3 regions of the Amycolatopsis sp. NPDC051102 genome follow, and region 3 is predicted to be linked to each of the others. Evidence: riboswitches for the same ligand, from Rfam matches in the RefSeq annotation. Region 3 holds a riboswitch; each other region holds the start of a gene.

Region 1 (5,532 bases), on a different contig from region 3:
AGTATGTCAAGAAAACGTTCGATCTGGAGTGTCTATTATGGACAGACGAAGTGGTCCTCCTCACGCTGCGGCAACGAGGGGAGTGCTTCGCGCGCCTTAGACGTTGGACAGGGGAGAACACGGACTACCTAGATCGGGATCATGAGCAAGGAGAACGTAGCGGCTTCGGAAGAAAAGGAACAGAAGCCGGGCCTGCGGATCGCGCAGGTACTGGCGGCGGCGCTGGCGGCGGTGACCGCGGCGCTGCTCGGTTCGACGCTGGGCGTGGCGGGCACGGTGATCGGTGCCGGCGTGGCGAGCGTGGTGTCGACGGTCGGCAGCGAGCTGTACCTGCGCTCGCTGGAGCGCACCCGCGCGGCGGCGCTCAAGGCGCGCCAGCTGGCGACGTCGGGAATCCGGCGGCGCGGGCCCGCGGTCGACATCACCGAGCAGCCGACGGTCCAGCTGAAACCGCCGGAGGAAGAGCCGTCACGGCTGTCGGCGCGGCTGCGGAAGCTGCGCTGGCCGTTGATCATCGGCACGAGCCTGGCGGCGTTCGCGGTGGCGATCCTGTCGATGGTGGGGGTGGACGCGGCCACGGGGGGCAAGGTGGCGGGCGGCACGGGCGCGAGCGTCGGCAAGATCTTCGGCGGCGGCGCCGGCCACGAGGACAAGACCCCGTCGACGACCCCGCCGACCTCGACGAACGACACGCAGGTGTCCCCGACGGAGACGACACCGACGGAGACTTCGACCCCGCCGACGACGTCCTCCGGCACCCCGACGACGACCACCCCGAGCACGACGACCGAGCAGCCGTCGACCTCGGCCCCGGCCACGACGGCGACCCCGCCGACCAGCAAGGGCGCGGCGACGACGCCGACCCCGTGATCAGGGCAGCCGGGCTCGCAGGTCGCGTGCCGCGGCTTCGGGGTCCTCGGCCTCGGTGATCGCCCGGACCACCACGATCCGGGACGCCCCCGCCTCCAGCACCTCGGGCAGCCGGTCGCCGTCGATGCCGCCGATCGCGAACCACGGCCGGTCGGGGGCCCAGGCCGCCGTCGCGCGCACCAGGTCCAGGCCCGGGGCCGGGCGGCCCGGCTTGGTCGGCGTCGGCCAGCACGGGCCGGTGCAGAAGTAGTCCACGCCGGGCTCCGCGGCCGCGGCGAGCGCCTGGTCGAGCGAGTGCGTCGAGCGGCCGATCACGACGTCGTCGCCCAGGATGCGCCGGGCCAGCGGCACCGGGATGTCGTCCTGTCCGAGGTGGAGCACGTCGGCACCGACGGCCAAGGCCACGTCGGCGCGGTCGTTCACCGACAGCAGGGCGCCGTGGCGGGCGCACGCCTCGGCCAGCACCTCCAGCGCCGCGATCTCGCCGGCCGCCTCCAAGGCGCCGGTCTTGTCGCGCAGCTGGATGACGTCGACGCCGCCCGCGAGGGCCGCGTCGGCGAAGGCGGCGAGGTCGCCGCGGTCCGTGCGGGCGTCCGTGCACAGGTACAGGCGCGCCGCGTCGAGGCGGGCGCGGATCTTGTCACCGGAGAGGGCGGGCATAGCGGCGACCGTACCTGGCGCCGTTGGTAATCCGACCAAAGCAGGCCGCCCGGCGAGCGGTGCGCGCCCGTTGCCACGAAAGCCATCCGGCCGTGACTGCGGTTGGATTATCAACGAACGGCACAGTAAGGTGGAGGAGTCCGCACGGGAGCCCGAGGCACGGGCTGAGAGGGAGCTGCCGCTCCGACCGTGGAACCTGATCCGGGTCATGCCGGCGCAGGGAGCGTGATTCCATGACGAACCTGGCAGTGGTGGGCGGCGGCGTGATCGGCCTCGCCACCGCGTGGCGTGCCGCGCGCACCGGCCGAAGTGTCACCCTCTACGACCCCGAACCCGCCCGCGGTGGTGCGTCCTGGCTGGCCGGCGGCATGCTCGCCCCGGTCACCGAGGCGTGGCCGGGCGAGGAAGGCGTCCTCCGCCTCGGCGAAGCGTCGCTCAAACGCTGGCCGGATTTCGCCCGTGACCTCGCGGCAGAGGGGGTCGATCCCGGCCTGGCCGGGCACGGGACGCTCGTCGTCGCCTTCGACAGCGCCGACGCCGGTTACCTGGACATCCTGGCCGGCCACCTGCACTCCCTCGGCCGCGCGGCCGAGCGGCTCACCGGCCGGGAGGCCAAGCGGCTCGAACCCGGCCTCGGGTCTGTCCGAAGTGGACTCCACGTGCCCGGCGACCTGGCCGTGGACAACCGGAAACTGCTCGACGCGCTGTACGCGGCCTGCGTCAACCGCCGAGTCAGGTTCGTCCGCGAGCGCGTCGGAGAACTGCCGGACGCCGAAGCCGTCGTGCTCGCCGCGGGCGCCTGGACCGGGCAGCTGCACCCGCTGCTCGCCGACGCCGTGCGCCCGCTCAAGGGCGAAATCCTGCGGCTGCGGCCCCGCCGTGGCTGCCTGCCGCCGCCCGCGCACACCGTCCGGGCCGTCGTCGAAGGCCGCCCGATCTACCTCGTGCCGCGCGGCGACCGCGAGCTCGTCCTCGGCGCCACCCAGTACGAGGCCGGGTTCGACCAGACCGTCACCGTCCGCGGCGTGCGCGAGCTGCTCGAAGGCGCCGAGCGCGTCTTCCCCGCGATCACCGAGTACGAGCTGGCCGAGACCGCCGCGGGCCTGCGGGCCGGCAGCCGGGACGCGCTGCCGTACCTCGGCGCCTTGGACGGCAGGGTGTTTGCCGCGACCGGGCACCACCGCAACGGCCTGCTGATGGCCCCGGTGACCGCGGACGCCGTGGTCGCCTGGCTCGAGGGGGAGAAGCCGCCGGAAGGCACCGAAGCGGCGTCCCCCGCCCGCCTGCACCAGAAGGAGCACGTGTGATGGAGATCAAGCTCAACGGCGAGTGGACGGCGTTCCCGGACGGCGCCACCGTCGCCGACGTCCTCGACGCGTCGGGCGGGCAACGGCCCGGGATCGCCGTCGCGGTCGACGGCGTCGTCGTCCGCCGAGCCGAATGGGCCACCACCGCCGTCCCCAAGGGCGCGGTCCTCGACGTGCTCACCGCGGTCCAGGGAGGCTGAAATGGACGAAGAACCACTGGTCATCGGCACGACCAAGCTGACGTCCCGGCTGATCATCGGCACCGGCGGCGCGGCCAACCTGGCCGTGCTGGAACGCGCGCTGGTGGCGTCCGGCACCGAGCTGACCACCGTCGCCATGCGCCGCGCCGACGCCGAGGGCGGCTCCGGCGTCCTCGAACTCCTGAACCGGCTGGGCATCGAGCTGCTGCCGAACACCGCGGGCTGCCGGACGGCCGCCGAAGCCGTGCTCACCGCGCAGCTCGCCCGCGAGGCGCTGGGAACCGACCTCATCAAGCTCGAGGTGCACGCCGACGACCGGACGCTGCTGCCGGACCCCATCGAAACCCTCGACGCCGCCGAACGGCTGGCCGCCGACGGGTTCACCGTGTTCGCCTACACGAACGACGACCCGGTGCTCGCGCTGCGCCTGGAGGAGGCCGGCTGTGCCGCGGTGATGCCGCTGGGCGCGCCGATCGGCACCGGCCTCGGCATCCGGAATCCGCACAACATCGAGCTGATCGTGTCGCGGGCGGGTGTGCCGGTGATCCTGGACGCCGGAATCGGCACGGCGTCGGACGCGACGCTGGCGATGGAGCTCGGCTGCGACGCCGTCCTGCTGTCGACGGCCGTCACCCGGGCGGCCGATCCCGAGCGGATGGCCGCGGCGATGCGCGCGGGCGTCGTCGCCGGACGGCTGGCCCGCGAGGCCGGGCGCGTGCCGCAGCGCTTCTGGGCGCAAGCGTCGAGTCCACCACGGTGAACCGGAGCGCCTTCACGCCGAGTGTGCACCACCAGCCCGTAAGGTGGACGGCATTTCCCGGCGCACCGGCAGAAGGAGCCAGCCGTGACGAGCACATCGGTCCAGGACGTCTCGGGCAGGTTGTACCTCGCCGTGGGCAGGCTGTCCCGGTCACTGCGGCAGGCCGGCGTGCCGGGGCCGGGCCACGGCGCCATCTCGGCGCTGGCGACGCTGGTGCACGCGGGCCAGCTCCGGCTCGGTGACCTCGCGGCCAAGGAGGGCGTGGCCGCGGCGACCATGTCGCGGATCATCGCGTCCCTGGTCGAGGCGGGGTACGTCAGCCGCGAGTCCGATCCGATCGACCGGCGGGCTTGGCTGGCGAAGGCGACCGAAGAGGGTGAGCGGCTCGTCTCCGGCGTCCGCTCGACGCGGGTCCAGGAGCTGAACCGGCGCCTCGACCGGCTCTCACCCGAGCACCGCGAAGCCCTGACAGCGGCGATCCCGGCGCTCGAAGCCCTGATCGCCGACGACTGAGCCGCTCTCCGGCGCAGCTCGCCCTCCACGCCGCTGACCACTTTCCGCATCGACGGCCCGACCGGGATCAGCCGCAGAACGCGTGCGGCGGCAAAGGTTTCTTGCGAGCGGAGAGGGAAATGCATGAGTGAGGGCCCGGAGGTCCCGCTGGCGCGGCTGCGCGAGGTGACCGAGCTCCTGCTGGCGCACGCGGAACGCGCCGGTGCTTCGGTCACGCTCGAGCACGACCTGTTCTGGGAGGTGCCGCCGGAACAGCGCCACGACCCCGGCCACGAGCCCACCGGGCTCACGCTCGGTGCGCTGAGCGAATCGTGGGCGCAGCTGTCGGCGATGGCCGACGACCCCGATCGGGTGGTCGGGTACGGCCTGGTCTGGCTGGCCGACGTCCTGCGCGCGCTCGGCCATCAGTCGATCGGCTGAACCTCAGCGCTCCTCGGGAGCCAGCCGCCAGAAGGCCGAGACCGGGCCGACCTTCGCGCCCATCGGGTACGCGTGCTCGACCGCGTGCGAGACGAACCACTTGCCGTAGCGCGCGGCCTCGACCACGGACATCCCCTTGGCCAGGCCCGCCGTCAGCGCCGACGCCATCGTGTCGCCCGCGCCGTGCGTGTGCGGCGTCGAATACCGCTTGCCCGGCAGCTCCACGAACGTCGAACCGTCGAACAGCAGGTCCACGCACTCCGGGTCGGCCTGCAGGTGGCCGCTCTTGACCAGGACGTACCGCGGGCCCATCCGGTGCAGCACCACCGCCGCGGTGTGCATGCCCTCGCGGTCGGTCACCGTCATCCCGGTGAGCAGCCGGACCTCGTCGAGGTTCGGGGTCAGCACCGTCGCCCGGGGCAGCAGTTCGTCGCGCAGGGCGTGCAGGCCGGCCTCGTCGAACAGGGGGTGGCCGTGCATCGACGCCGCGACCGGGTCCACCACGAACGGGATCTTCTCGTCCCGCCCGATCCCCGCCTTGTCGCACGCCGCCGCGACGGCGTGGATGATCTCGGCCGAGGCCAGCATGCCGGTCTTCGCCGCGCCGACGCCCATGTCCGCCGCCACGGCCTCGATCTGCCCGGCCACGATGTGCGGCGGCAGGTCGGCGCGGTCGTGCACGCCCAGGGTGTTCTGCACGGTGACGGCGGTGACCGCGACCAGGCCGTGCACGCCGCAGGTCAGGAACGTGCGCAGGTCCGCCTGCAGCCCCGCGGCACCCCCGGAGTCCGACCCGGCGATC
Region 2 (5,532 bases), on a different contig from region 3:
GGTCAGCCCGGCCAGCGGCAGCGCGGCGGCCTCGGCGAACGACAGCCCGGCCGGCTTGCGCACGAAGTGCCTTGAGGGCGCGGTGACGTACTCGGCGTAGGCGTTGGCCGGCCGCGGGAACCACGGCATGCCGAGGACTTCGTCGCCCTTCTCGAGGCCGGTGGCGCCGAAGCCGGTCTCTTCGACGACGCCGGCGACGTCCCAGCCGACGGTGAACGGCGGCTCGCCGAGGAATCCGCCGCCGCGCCGCACCTTCCAGTCGACCGGGTTGATGCCGGCGGCCTTCACCCGCACCAGGACCTCCGTGGGCCCGGGTTCGGGGCGCGGTGCCTCGGTGACGCGGAGCACCTCCGGGCCGCCGAGGGCCTGCTGGGTCACGATGCGCATCGGTTCTCTCCTTCGGAGTTCGGGGTCGCCTCCATCTTCGGATCCTTGGTCACTTTTCGCCAGAAGGCACTTGCCTGTATCGTAGGTACCTGATGGATACCACCTGTGACCAGGGCGGACCCTGGGATGTGTACCTCCGCAACTGCCCGTGCCGGGACGTGCTGGACCTGCTGGCCAACAAGTGGACGGCCCTGGTGCTGGGCGCGCTGGCCCGCGGCCCGCACCGGTTCGGCGAGCTGCGCCGCGCGGTCGACGGCATCAGCCAGAAGATGCTGACGCAGAACCTCCGCCAGCTGGAGCGCGACGGCTTCGTGACGCGCACGGTCTACCCGACGACCCCGCCGACGGTGGAGTACGCCCTGACGGAGATGGGGGCCGAGGTGGGCGCGCACCTGATCGCGCTGAGCGCGTGGTCGCAGGCGAACTTCGGCCGCATCCGCTCGGCCCGCGAGGAATACGACGGCCGCGAGCTGCAGCCGGTCCGTTAGTCCTTGTCCAGCGCCCAGAACGGCGAGACCGGCCCCACGCCCGCACCCAGCGGGTAGGCCTCCGCGACGCACCGCTCGATGAACTTCTTCCCCGCCGCCACGGCGTCCGGCACCGAGGCGCCCTTCGCGAGCGATGCCGTGATCGCCGACGCCAGGGTGTCGCCGCCGCCGTGGGTGTTCTCCGTCTTGTACCTCGGACCGGTCAGCTCGATGAGTTCGCGGCCGTCCGAGAGCAGGTCCACGCAGTTTTCCGTGCCCTGCATGTGGCCGCCCTTCACCAGGACCCACTGCGAGCCGAAGGCCAGCAACGCCTCAGCCGCCTCGCGCTGGGTAGCCGGGTCCACGACATTCACACCGGTCAGCAATCGGACCTCGTCCAGGTTCGGCGTGATCAGCGTTGCGCGGGGGAACAGCTCCGTGCGGATTGCCTCCAGGGCGTCCTCATGCAGGAGCGAGTGTCCCGTCATCGAAGCCGCCACCGGGTCGACCACGAACGGGAACGGCCCGACTTCGTCCAGGGTCTTCGCCACCGCACGGATGATCTCCGCCGTCGCCAGCATGCCCGTCTTCGCCGCGTCGACGCCCATGTCCGACGCCACCGCCTTGATCTGCGCGGTGACGACGTCGGCCGGGATCTCCGTGAAACCCTGCACGCCCAGCGAGTTCTGCACCGTGACCGCCGTCAACGCCACCAGGCCGTGGACCCCGTTCGCGAAGAACGTGCGCAGGTCCGCCTGGATGCCCGCACCGCCGCCGGAATCGGATCCGGCGATGGTGAGGGCGGTCCTCGGTGTCACGGCTGCACCACCGGCAAATAGACCTTGCCGCCGGACTCGGTGAACTCCGCCGACTTCGAAGCCATCCCGGCCTCGATCGCCTCCACGGTGGACAGTCCGTGCTCCTCGGCGTACTTGCGGACGTCCTGGGTGATCCGCATCGAGCAGAACTTCGGGCCGCACATCGAGCAGAAGTGCGCGGTCTTGGCCGGCTCGGCGGGCAGCGTCTCGTCGTGGAACGACCGGGCGGTGTCCGGGTCGAGCGAGAGGTTGAACTGGTCGTTCCAGCGGAACTCGAAGCGTGCCTTGGACAGCTCGTCGTCCCACTCCTGCGCGTACTGGTGCCCCTTGGCCAGGTCGGCGGCGTGCGCGGCGATCTTGTACGTGATCACGCCGGTCTTGACGTCGTCGCGGTTGGGCAGGCCGAGGTGCTCCTTCGGCGTGACGTAGCACAGCATCGCCGTGCCGTACCAGCCGATCTGCGCCGCGCCGATGGCCGAGGTGATGTGGTCGTACGCCGGGGCGATGTCCGTCGCTAGTGGACCGAGGGTGTAGAACGGCGCCTCGCCGCAGAGCTTTTCCTCGAGTTCGACGTTCTCCTTGATCTTGTGCATCGGCACGTGACCGGGGCCCTCGATCATCACCTGGACGTCGTGCGAGCGCGCGATGTGCGTCAGCTCGCCGAGGGTTTCCAGCTCGGCGAACTGGGCGCGGTCGTTGGCGTCGGCGATCGAGCCGGGGCGCAGGCCGTCGCCGAGGGAGAACGTGACGTCGTACTGCCGGAGGATCTCGCAGAGTTCTTCGAAGTGGGTGTACAAAAAGGACTCTTGGTGGTGCGCCAGGCACCAGGCCGCCATGATCGACCCGCCGCGGCTGACGATCCCGGTGACGCGCCGCGCGGTCAGCGGGATGTAGCGCAGCAGCACGCCGGCGTGCACGGTGACGTAGTCGACACCTTGTTCGCACTGCTCGATGATCGTGTCGCGGTAGACCTCCCACGACAGCTTTTCCGGTTCGCCGTCGACCTTTTCCAGTGCCTGGTAGATCGGCACGGTGCCGACCGGGACCGGCGAGTTGCGGATGATCCACTCGCGCGTCTCGTGGATCCGCTTGCCGGTGGACAGGTCCATGATCGTGTCGGCACCCCAGCGGGTGGCCCACACCATCTTGTCGACCTCTTCCTCGACCGACGACCAGACGGCCGAGTTGCCCATGTTGGCGTTGATCTTCACCAGGAAGTTCTTGCCGATGATCATCGGCTCGGTCTCGGGGTGCTTGCGGTTGGCCGGGATCACCGCGCGGCCGCGGGCCACCTCGTCCCGCACGAACTCCGGCGAAACCCGTTCGCGGGCCGCGACGTACTCCATTTCGCGGGTGATGACGCCCTGTTTGGCCCAGCCGAGCTGGGTGTTGTGCTCGCGTCCGTCGGCCCAGCCGGCCCGCAGCCGGTGGAGTCCACTGTGGACGTCGATGGTGGCTTCGGGATCGGTGTACGGGCCCGAAGTGTCGTAGACGTCGAACTGTTCACCGTTGGAGAGGTCGATCCGCCGGACGGGGACGCGGAGCCCGGATTCCGTCTGGTGGTACGCCTTGTGCGAGCCGGTGATCGGGCCAGTGGTCACCTTTACGGCAGCATTGTTTTCGAGCGTCGTCAACGACTTTCACTCCCTACGCCGGCATTACCCGGTCAGGTTCATGCGGTCGGTGACGCCTGCGAAACGCAAGTCACCCTCTCAGCCCGCCATGGCGCGAGCTCCCGCGTTGGTGTTGTGCCACCGACCATGCCACGCCGGAGCGCGATACTCAAGTCAGGTCACCTCACCCGACCAGTTCGGCCGGGGTGGCGTAGACGTCGACCATGGCGCCGCCCCGCAGCACGGTGATCGGCAGTGCGGTGCCGATCACTTCCGCGAACAGCTGCCGCTGGATGCCCTGGGCGTCCGAGACGCGCGTGCGTCCGACGGTCAGCACGAGGTCGCCGGCCTTGAGCCCCGCCCGGTCCGCGGGACCGCCGGACACGACCTCGTGCACCCGCAGCCCGGCGTGCTGCCCGGTGCGTTCGGCGACGTCGTCCGGCAGCGGCGCGGGCACGCCGACGACGCCGAGGTACGCGCGCCGCACGCGCCCCTCGACGACGAGCGTGTCGATGATCCGCCGCGTGGTGGCGTTGATCGGCACGGCGAGCCCGAGCCCGATCCCGGCGACGGCGGTGTTGACGCCGACGACCCGGCCGGCGGAGTCGGCGAGCGCGCCGCCGGAGTTGCCGGGGTTCAGCGCGGCGTCGGTCTGGATGACGTCCTCGATCACGCGGGTCGTGCGCCCCTGCCGCACCGGCAGCGCCCGCCCGAGCGCGCTGACGACCCCGGCGGTGACGGTGCCGGAGAAGCCGAGCGGGCTGCCGACGGCCACGACGAGCTGCCCGACGACGAGCCGATCGGCGTCGCCCAGCCGGACGGCCGACGGCGTCTCGCCGCGCGCCCTCAGCACGGCGAGATCGGACAGCGGGTCGGCGCCGACGACGTCGAAGGGCACTTCGCTGCCGTCGGCGAACGTGGCGACGCCGCGTCGGTGGTCGCTGACGACGTGGGCGTTGGTGAGCAGGTGGCCGTCGTCGGCGAAGACGACCGCCGAGCCGCCGCCGCGCGCGAGCTGCACGCCGGCGACGTGCGGGGTGACGGTCTTCGCGACGGTGCTGACCGCGCGCGAGTAGGCGTCCATCGCCTCATCCATGCGTACCTCGATTACAGCGTTGCAGGTACTACAATTCTGCGCCCGGAAACCGGACGGGAACGTTCGCTGTCCGTGAACCGGCGGCCGGACCAGTGACGGTCAGTGGTTCACCGGATCGGACCATGCGCCGGTGAAGGATCGGCGGCAGACTCCCAAGTCGCTTCTGTAACGGTGCAGAAGCGATCTTCTGTGGGGTTGATATGCGCAAACTCATTTCCGGCGCCTTCGCCGGACTGCTGGTCACCGGCCTGATCCCGGCGACCGCGGTGGCCGCGACCCAGGCTCCCGGCGCACCCGGGGCCCACCCGAGCTGGCTGCCCGCGAACAAGACCGGGTTCGGCACGGCCCACGACCGGTCGAGCAACGTCTGGTTCACCCTCCAGGGCGGACAGCTGTCCGAGGTCTACTACCCGGACCTGTCGACGCCGAGCGTCCGTTCGCTGAACTTCGTCGTCACGGACGGCCGCAGCTTCGCCGTCGCCGACTACACGGCGAAGTCCCAGCAGGTCCGGCGAACCGACGACGACAGTCTCACCTACGAGCAGACCATCACCGACGACCAGCACCGCTGGCGGCTGCGCAAGACCTACGTCACCGACCCGGCCGCCACGACCGTGCTGGTGGACGTCGACTTCCAGTCGCTCACCGGGCGGCCCTACCAGCTCTACGCGGTCGCCGACCCGGACCTCACCAACGACGGCTCGGACGACTCCGCCGCCCGCCAAGGCGATGCCGTCACCGCGCAGGACGCGACCAACGCCGCCGCGCTGACCGCGAAGCCCGCGTTCACGAAGACGAGCGTCGGCTACGCGGGCGCGTCCGACGGGAACACGCAGCTCACGAAGACCTTCAAACTGGCGCAGTACGACACCGCCGAGAAGGGCAACGTCGTGCTGACCGGGCAGACGAACGCCGACGGGCTGTGGAACCGGCACGTCACCCTCGCCCTCGGCATGGGCGCGAAGGCCGCCGGCGCGCTCGGCAGCGCGCAGGCGTCGCAGCGACGCGGCGTCCGCGACATCACCCGCGCGTACGACCGCGGCTGGCAGCAGTACCTGCGGGGGATCAGCAAGCCGCCCTCGTCGCTGAAGACCGATGCCGAGCGCGACCTCTACAAGGCGTCGATGCTGACCCTCGCCGCCAGCGAGGAC
Region 3 (5,532 bases):
GGCGGCAGTAGATCCCGGTGGTGCGGACCGCCATGATGAACTGGCCGTCGAAGCGCGGGTCGCGGGCGGTGACCACGCGGTAGCAGCGCTCGGCGTCGCGCCAGAGTGAGAGCGTTTCGGTGACCATTGCACCGAGCATGCCAGCAGGTCAGCGCGGTCGCTGGCGGAAATCCGCCACGGCGTTGGGTGCGTGGGGCCGTGGCCGGGCGGACACGTAGACTGCGGGGTCGTGAGCCTCACCCTCGGTATCGTCGGCCTGCCCAACGTCGGCAAGTCCACCCTGTTCAACGCGCTGACCCGCAACGACGTGCTCGCCGCGAACTACCCGTTCGCGACGATCGAGCCGAACGTCGGTGTCGTGCCGCTGCCGGACCCCCGGCTGGACAAGCTGGCCGAGCTGTACAAGTCGGAGAAGACGGTCCCCGCCGTGGTGTCCTTTGTGGACATCGCGGGCATCGTCAAGGGCGCGTCCGAGGGTGCCGGGCTGGGCAACAAGTTCCTCGCGAACATCCGTGAGGCCAACGCGATCTGCCAGGTCATCCGCGTGTTCGACGACCCGGACGTGGTGCACGTCGACGGCCGGATCGACCCGTCGAGCGACATCGAGACGATCAACACCGAGCTGATCCTCGCCGACCTGCAGACCCTGGACAAGGCGCTGCCGCGGCTGGAGAAGGAAGCGCGGACGAAGAAGGAGAACAAGCCCGCGCTCGACAACGCCCAGAAGGCGAAGGAGATCCTCGACGCCGGGCGCACGTTGTTCCAGGCGCAGAAGGAAGTCGACTTCGAGGCGCTGCGCGAGCTGAGCCTGCTGACGACGAAGCCGTTCCTGTACGTCTTCAACGCCGACGAGTCGGTGCTGACCGACGACGCCCGCCGCGAGGAGCTGACCAAGCTGGTCGCGCCGGCGGACGCGGTGTTCCTCGACGCGAAGGTCGAGGCGGAACTGCTGGAGCTGGACGACGAGGAGTCGGTCCGCGAGCTGCTCGAGTCGGTCGGCCAGCCGGAGCCGGGCCTGTACTCCCTGGCCCGCGCGGGCTTCCACACGCTCGGCCTGCAGACGTACCTGACGGCGGGCCCGAAGGAGTCCCGCGCGTGGACGATCCCCCAGGGCGCAACGGCCCCCCAGGCGGCGGGCGTGATCCACACGGACTTCGAGCGCGGCTTCATCAAGGCGGAGATCGTCTCCTACGACGACCTGATGGAGGCGGGCTCGATGGCGGCCGCGAGGGCGGCGGGCAAGGTCCGCATGGAGGGCAAGGACTACGTCATGGCCGACGGCGACGTGGTCGAGTTCCGCTTCAACGTCTGACGTCGTTCGTAGCAGTCGGCTACTGACTGTTGTTTTCATTGGACGCAGGATATGCTGCGTCCAATGAAAGCTTCGCCGAGTCTCCTGCCGCTGCTGCGTTCGCGCATGCAGGGCGAGCTGCTCGCGCTGGTCCTGCTGCACCCGGAGCGCGAGTACAGCATCACCGAGCTCGCCGAGGCTTGCGGCGTCACGCCGACGGCCGTGCTGCGCGAGGTCGAACGGCTCGTCGGGGGTGGCATCCTCGAAGACCGGCGGGTGGGCCGGAGCCGGCTCGTCAAAGCGCGCACCGACACCCCGCTGTACCGGCCGTTGAGCGAGGTCATCTCGGTCACCTTCGGGCCGCTGCCGCTGCTCGCCGAGGCCCTGTCCGGGCTGGCGGGCGTGCGCGAGGCCTACATCTACGGGTCCTGGGCCGCGCGCTACCGCGGCGAACCGGGGCCGCCGCCCGGTGACGTCGACGTGCTCGTCGTCGGCTCGCCCGATGCCGACGCGCTGTTCGACCTGGCCGAGGGTGTGTCGCAACGGCTGGGCCGCGAGGTCAACGTCCACCGGATCTCGCCGGCGGCGTGGGCGGCGGACACGGCGGATCCGTTCCTCACCAGCGTGCGCGAACGTCCGCTGGCCCGGCTGCACCTCGACCAGGAGGCCTGATGCCCCCAGTGGAACCAAGGGCGTGAACGGATCGACGCCTTCATCGCACGCGGCGCCATCGAGCACGTCCCGGCGTCGCGGGAGGCGGCCGAGGCCGAGCTGATCAGGGCCCGCACCCACCTCGCTTCGGCACGGCAGCTGCAGGACACCGACCCGGAAGGCGCCTACACGCTGGCCTACGACAGCGCGCGCCGGGCGTTGGCGGCCGTCCTGCAGAACCAGGGCCTGCGGGTGACGAGCCGGGGCGGCCACGTGACCGTCTACGAGGCGGTCCTCGCCCAGCTGGATCCGCCGCTGGGGTCGCTCCTGCGGCCGTTCAACCGGATGCGGGCGCGGCGCAACGAAATCGCCTACCGGTCTTCGGAGGTGCCCTCGATGACCGCCGAGGACGTGGCGGCCGACGTGCCGAAGGTGCTCGCCCTCATCGAAGTGGCGGAGAAGGCCATCCCGAACATGCCCCGGTACTGATCGTGGAACGCACCCGCCCGCTGACGCCGGACGAGCGGACGACGCTGAACACGCTGCTCGCCGGGGACTTCCCCGGCGCCGCCGAACTGCGCGCGCAGGCCGCCACGGCGCGGGTGACCGGCCGCTGCGGCTGCGGGTGCCCGAGCATCAACCTGGCGGTCGACCGGACCCTGCCGGCCGCGGCGGTCGCGGACGACCCGGTGGCGGTCGAAGCCGACGCGCCCGACGGCGGTCTGATCGTGTTCGTCGAAGACGGCCGGCTGTCATGTCTCGAGTATTGGACGACGGCCGACGAATCCCCGGCCGGTTTCCCGCCGGCCGGGCAGATCGTCGTGTAGCGAACTAGCCGAGCAGGCCCAGCAGCGCGATCGCGATCAGCACCACCGCGGGGGCGAGGGCGCTGATCCAGGCGCGCTGGGCGGGGGTGAGAGCGGCGGTGCTGTTCATGGCGTTTCCCGGAGTCGAGCCGATGCTTCCGCAGGATCAGCGCGCCGATCATGCCCCGCGTTAACAGCTGTGATCGAACTCTCAGCCGTCCAGGTGACGGCGGTGGCGGGCGGTGAACCAGAGCACACCGCCGGCTGCCCCCACCATGGTCGCGAACGCCGCCGTGCCCACCACGATTGCCTGGGTCATCTCGTCTCCCTTCCCGAAGGTTCCGGTAACCGAGAGACGCCGAACCGGCGCTATGGTGCACTCAGCGTAGCCAGGATCACAGCACCGAGTCGATCTGCCCGGCCAGGTCGAAGTCCTTCGCCGTCAGGCCGCCCGCCGAGTGCGTGGAGAGCCGGAACGTCAGCGTGCGCCAGCGGATGTCGATGTCCGGGTGGTGGTCGGCCGCCTCGGCGAGCTCCGCCACCCGGTTCACCGCCGCGATCGCCTCGGGGAAGCTGCCCAGCTCCACCTCGCGGGAGATCACCGCACCTGACCGCGTCCAGCCCGGGCCCAGCCGCCGGTCGGCCTCGTCGTCGCTCAAGATTTCCGTCATGTCTCCATGGTCGTCCGTCCTGGACTACGCTGCACGGTTGCCACGGGAGTCCGGTGAGCCGGGCTGAGAGGCGGGGTCACCCGCGACCGTTCGCACCTGACCGGATCATGCCGGCGAAGGGAGGGCTTCCTCTCCTCGTCCGGCGAAGTGCAGGAGGGTAGATGAAACGCAGGGCTGTGCGCGCCGCGACGGCCATCGCCGCCGTCAGTGCCGTCGCCGCGGCGTGCTCGCTGTCGGACGGATCCGGTGGCACGCAGCAGACGCCCACCGTCACCCTCGTGACGCACGACTCCTTCCTGGCGCCGCAGGAGGTGCTCGACGCCTTCCAGAAGCAGGCGGGCATCAAGATCTCCGTGCTCAAGCAGGGCGACGCCGGATCGCTGACCAACAAGCTCGTGCTGACTAAGGCCAACCCGATCGGCGACGTCGCGTACGGCGTCGACTCCACCTTCGCCTCGCGCGCGCTCAGCGAGGGCGTCTTCGAGCCGTACACCAGCCCGGAGGCCGACCGCGGGCCGCAGCGCTACGCCGTCGACCCGGAGCACCGGCTGTCCGCGGTCGACGTCGGCGACGTCTGCGTCAACGTCGACACGAACTACTTCACCGCCAAGGGCATTCCGGCGCCGTCGAGCTACGACGACCTGGCCGACCCGAAGTACAAGGACCTGCTGGTCGCCGAGGACCCGGCGACGGCGTCGCCCGGCCTGGCCTTCCTCCTCGGCACCATCGCCAAGTACGGCGAAGCCGGCTGGAAGGACTACTGGACGAAGCTGAAGGCCAACGGCGTCAAGGTGGTCAGCGGCTGGGAAGAGGCCTACACCAAGCAGTTCTCCGGCTCGTCCGGCAAGGGCCCGCGGCCGATCGTCGTGTCGTACGCGTCCTCACCCGCCGCGGAGGTCGGCGACGACGGGAAGCCGCGCACCAAGGCGCTGCTCGACACCTGCTACCGGCAGGTCGAGTACGCCGGTGTGCTGGCGAACGGCAAGCAGGCCGACAACGCGCACAAGGTCGTCGACTTCCTGCTCTCCCAGCAGTTCCAGGCGACGGTCGCCGCCAACATGTACGTCTACCCGGCGCGCCAGGGCGTCGACCTGCCCGCGGGCTGGGCGCAGGTCGCGCCGCTGCCGCAGAAGCCGCAGACGCTGCCCGCGGACCAGGTGCAGGCGGGCCGCGAGAAGTGGATCGGCGAATGGCGCACGCTCCTGCAGTGACCGCCGAGGCCGGGGACTCCGCCGGCCGGAGCCCCGGAAAAGCCACCGCCCCGCCGCGGACCGCCCGTGGCCTCGGCCTGGCCCTGCTCGGACTCGCGCCGATCGGGTTCCTGGTGGTCTTCTTCGCCTGGCCGGTGCTGGCGATCGTCGGCCGCGGGTTCGCCGCGGGCGGCCTCGGCGTCGTCCTCGGCGACCCGCGGACCTGGCAGCTGGCCGGGTTCACCGTCGGCAGCGCGGCCGCGTCGACGGCCGTCGCGGTCGTGGCCGGGCTGCCGGTCGCCTTCCTGCTGGCGCAGGTGCGGCTGCCCGGCGTCGGCCTGGTGCGGACGCTGGTGCTCGTGCCGTTCGTGCTGCCGACGGTGGTGGTCGGCCTGGCGTTCCGCGCCCTGTGGCCGGACGGCGGCGTGCTGCCGATCGTGCTGGCCAACGCCTTCTTCAACGTCGCCGTCGTCGCGCGGACCGTCGCCGGGCTGTGGGCGCGGCTGGACGCGCGGACGACCGACGCCGCCCGCGCGCTCGGCGCCTCGCCCTGGCGGGCCTTCCGGTCGGTGACGCTGCCCGCGCTGGCGCCCGCGATCGCGTCCGCCGCGGCCGTGGTGTTCCTGTTCTGCGCCACCAGTTTCGGCGTCGTGCTGATACTTGGCGGCGCCCGGTACCGGACCCTGGAAACCGAGATCTACCTGCGGACGGTGGATCTGCTCGACCTTTCGGGAGCGGCGGCCCTGTCGCTGATCCAGTTCGCGGCCGTGGTCGCCGCGCTGGTGCTCGGCGGGCTGGCCCGGCGGCGCAAGGAAAGCGCGGCCCGCATCGGCTCGCTCCGGGCCCGCCGGCCGGAAGGCGGCGAGTGGTGGGTCGTCGGCGCGGCGGGTGTCGTGCTGGTTTCGCTGGTGACGCCGATCGTC

Evidence for each region. A riboswitch is a leader RNA that binds a small molecule or an ion and turns the genes downstream of it on or off. The one in region 3 is predicted to bind thiamine pyrophosphate.
Region 1: another riboswitch for thiamine pyrophosphate. It lies ahead of thiO (glycine oxidase ThiO); the one in region 3 lies ahead of AB0M93_RS20195 (thiamine ABC transporter substrate-binding protein).
Region 2: another riboswitch for thiamine pyrophosphate. It lies ahead of thiC (phosphomethylpyrimidine synthase ThiC); the one in region 3 lies ahead of AB0M93_RS20195 (thiamine ABC transporter substrate-binding protein).

What each region holds. Positions count from the first base shown of each region.
Region 1 covers NZ_JBFBBT010000017.1:4,538-10,069, forward strand. The annotation lists gene AB0M93_RS34505 (hypothetical protein) at 142-870, shown strand; gene thiE (thiamine phosphate synthase) at 871-1,530, opposite strand; TPP riboswitch at 1,665-1,770, shown strand; gene thiO (glycine oxidase ThiO) at 1,764-2,837, shown strand; gene thiS (sulfur carrier protein ThiS) at 2,837-3,037, shown strand; gene AB0M93_RS34525 (thiazole synthase) at 3,039-3,797, shown strand; gene AB0M93_RS34530 (MarR family transcriptional regulator) at 3,882-4,310, shown strand; gene AB0M93_RS34535 (hypothetical protein) at 4,434-4,730, shown strand; gene thiD (bifunctional hydroxymethylpyrimidine kinase/phosphomethylpyrimidine kinase) at 4,734-5,532, opposite strand, start outside.
Region 2 covers NZ_JBFBBT010000017.1:11,748-17,279, forward strand. The annotation lists gene AB0M93_RS34550 (NADP-dependent oxidoreductase) at 1-387, opposite strand, end outside; gene AB0M93_RS34555 (helix-turn-helix domain-containing protein) at 480-875, shown strand; gene thiD (bifunctional hydroxymethylpyrimidine kinase/phosphomethylpyrimidine kinase) at 872-1,672, opposite strand; gene thiC (phosphomethylpyrimidine synthase ThiC) at 1,669-3,306, opposite strand; TPP riboswitch at 3,300-3,421, opposite strand; gene AB0M93_RS34570 (trypsin-like peptidase domain-containing protein) at 3,470-4,381, opposite strand; gene AB0M93_RS34575 (glycoside hydrolase family 15 protein) at 4,582-5,532, shown strand, end outside.
Region 3 covers NZ_JBFBBT010000006.1:247,582-253,113, reverse strand. The annotation lists gene AB0M93_RS20225 (AlkA N-terminal domain-containing protein) at 1-127, opposite strand, end outside; gene ychF (redox-regulated ATPase YchF) at 230-1,312, shown strand; gene AB0M93_RS20215 (ArsR family transcriptional regulator) at 1,376-1,963, shown strand; gene AB0M93_RS20210 (hypothetical protein) at 2,162-2,431, shown strand; gene AB0M93_RS20205 (hypothetical protein) at 2,434-2,769, shown strand; gene AB0M93_RS20200 (4a-hydroxytetrahydrobiopterin dehydratase) at 3,144-3,419, opposite strand; TPP riboswitch at 3,452-3,559, shown strand; gene AB0M93_RS20195 (thiamine ABC transporter substrate-binding protein) at 3,581-4,630, shown strand; gene AB0M93_RS20190 (iron ABC transporter permease) at 4,609-5,532, shown strand, end outside.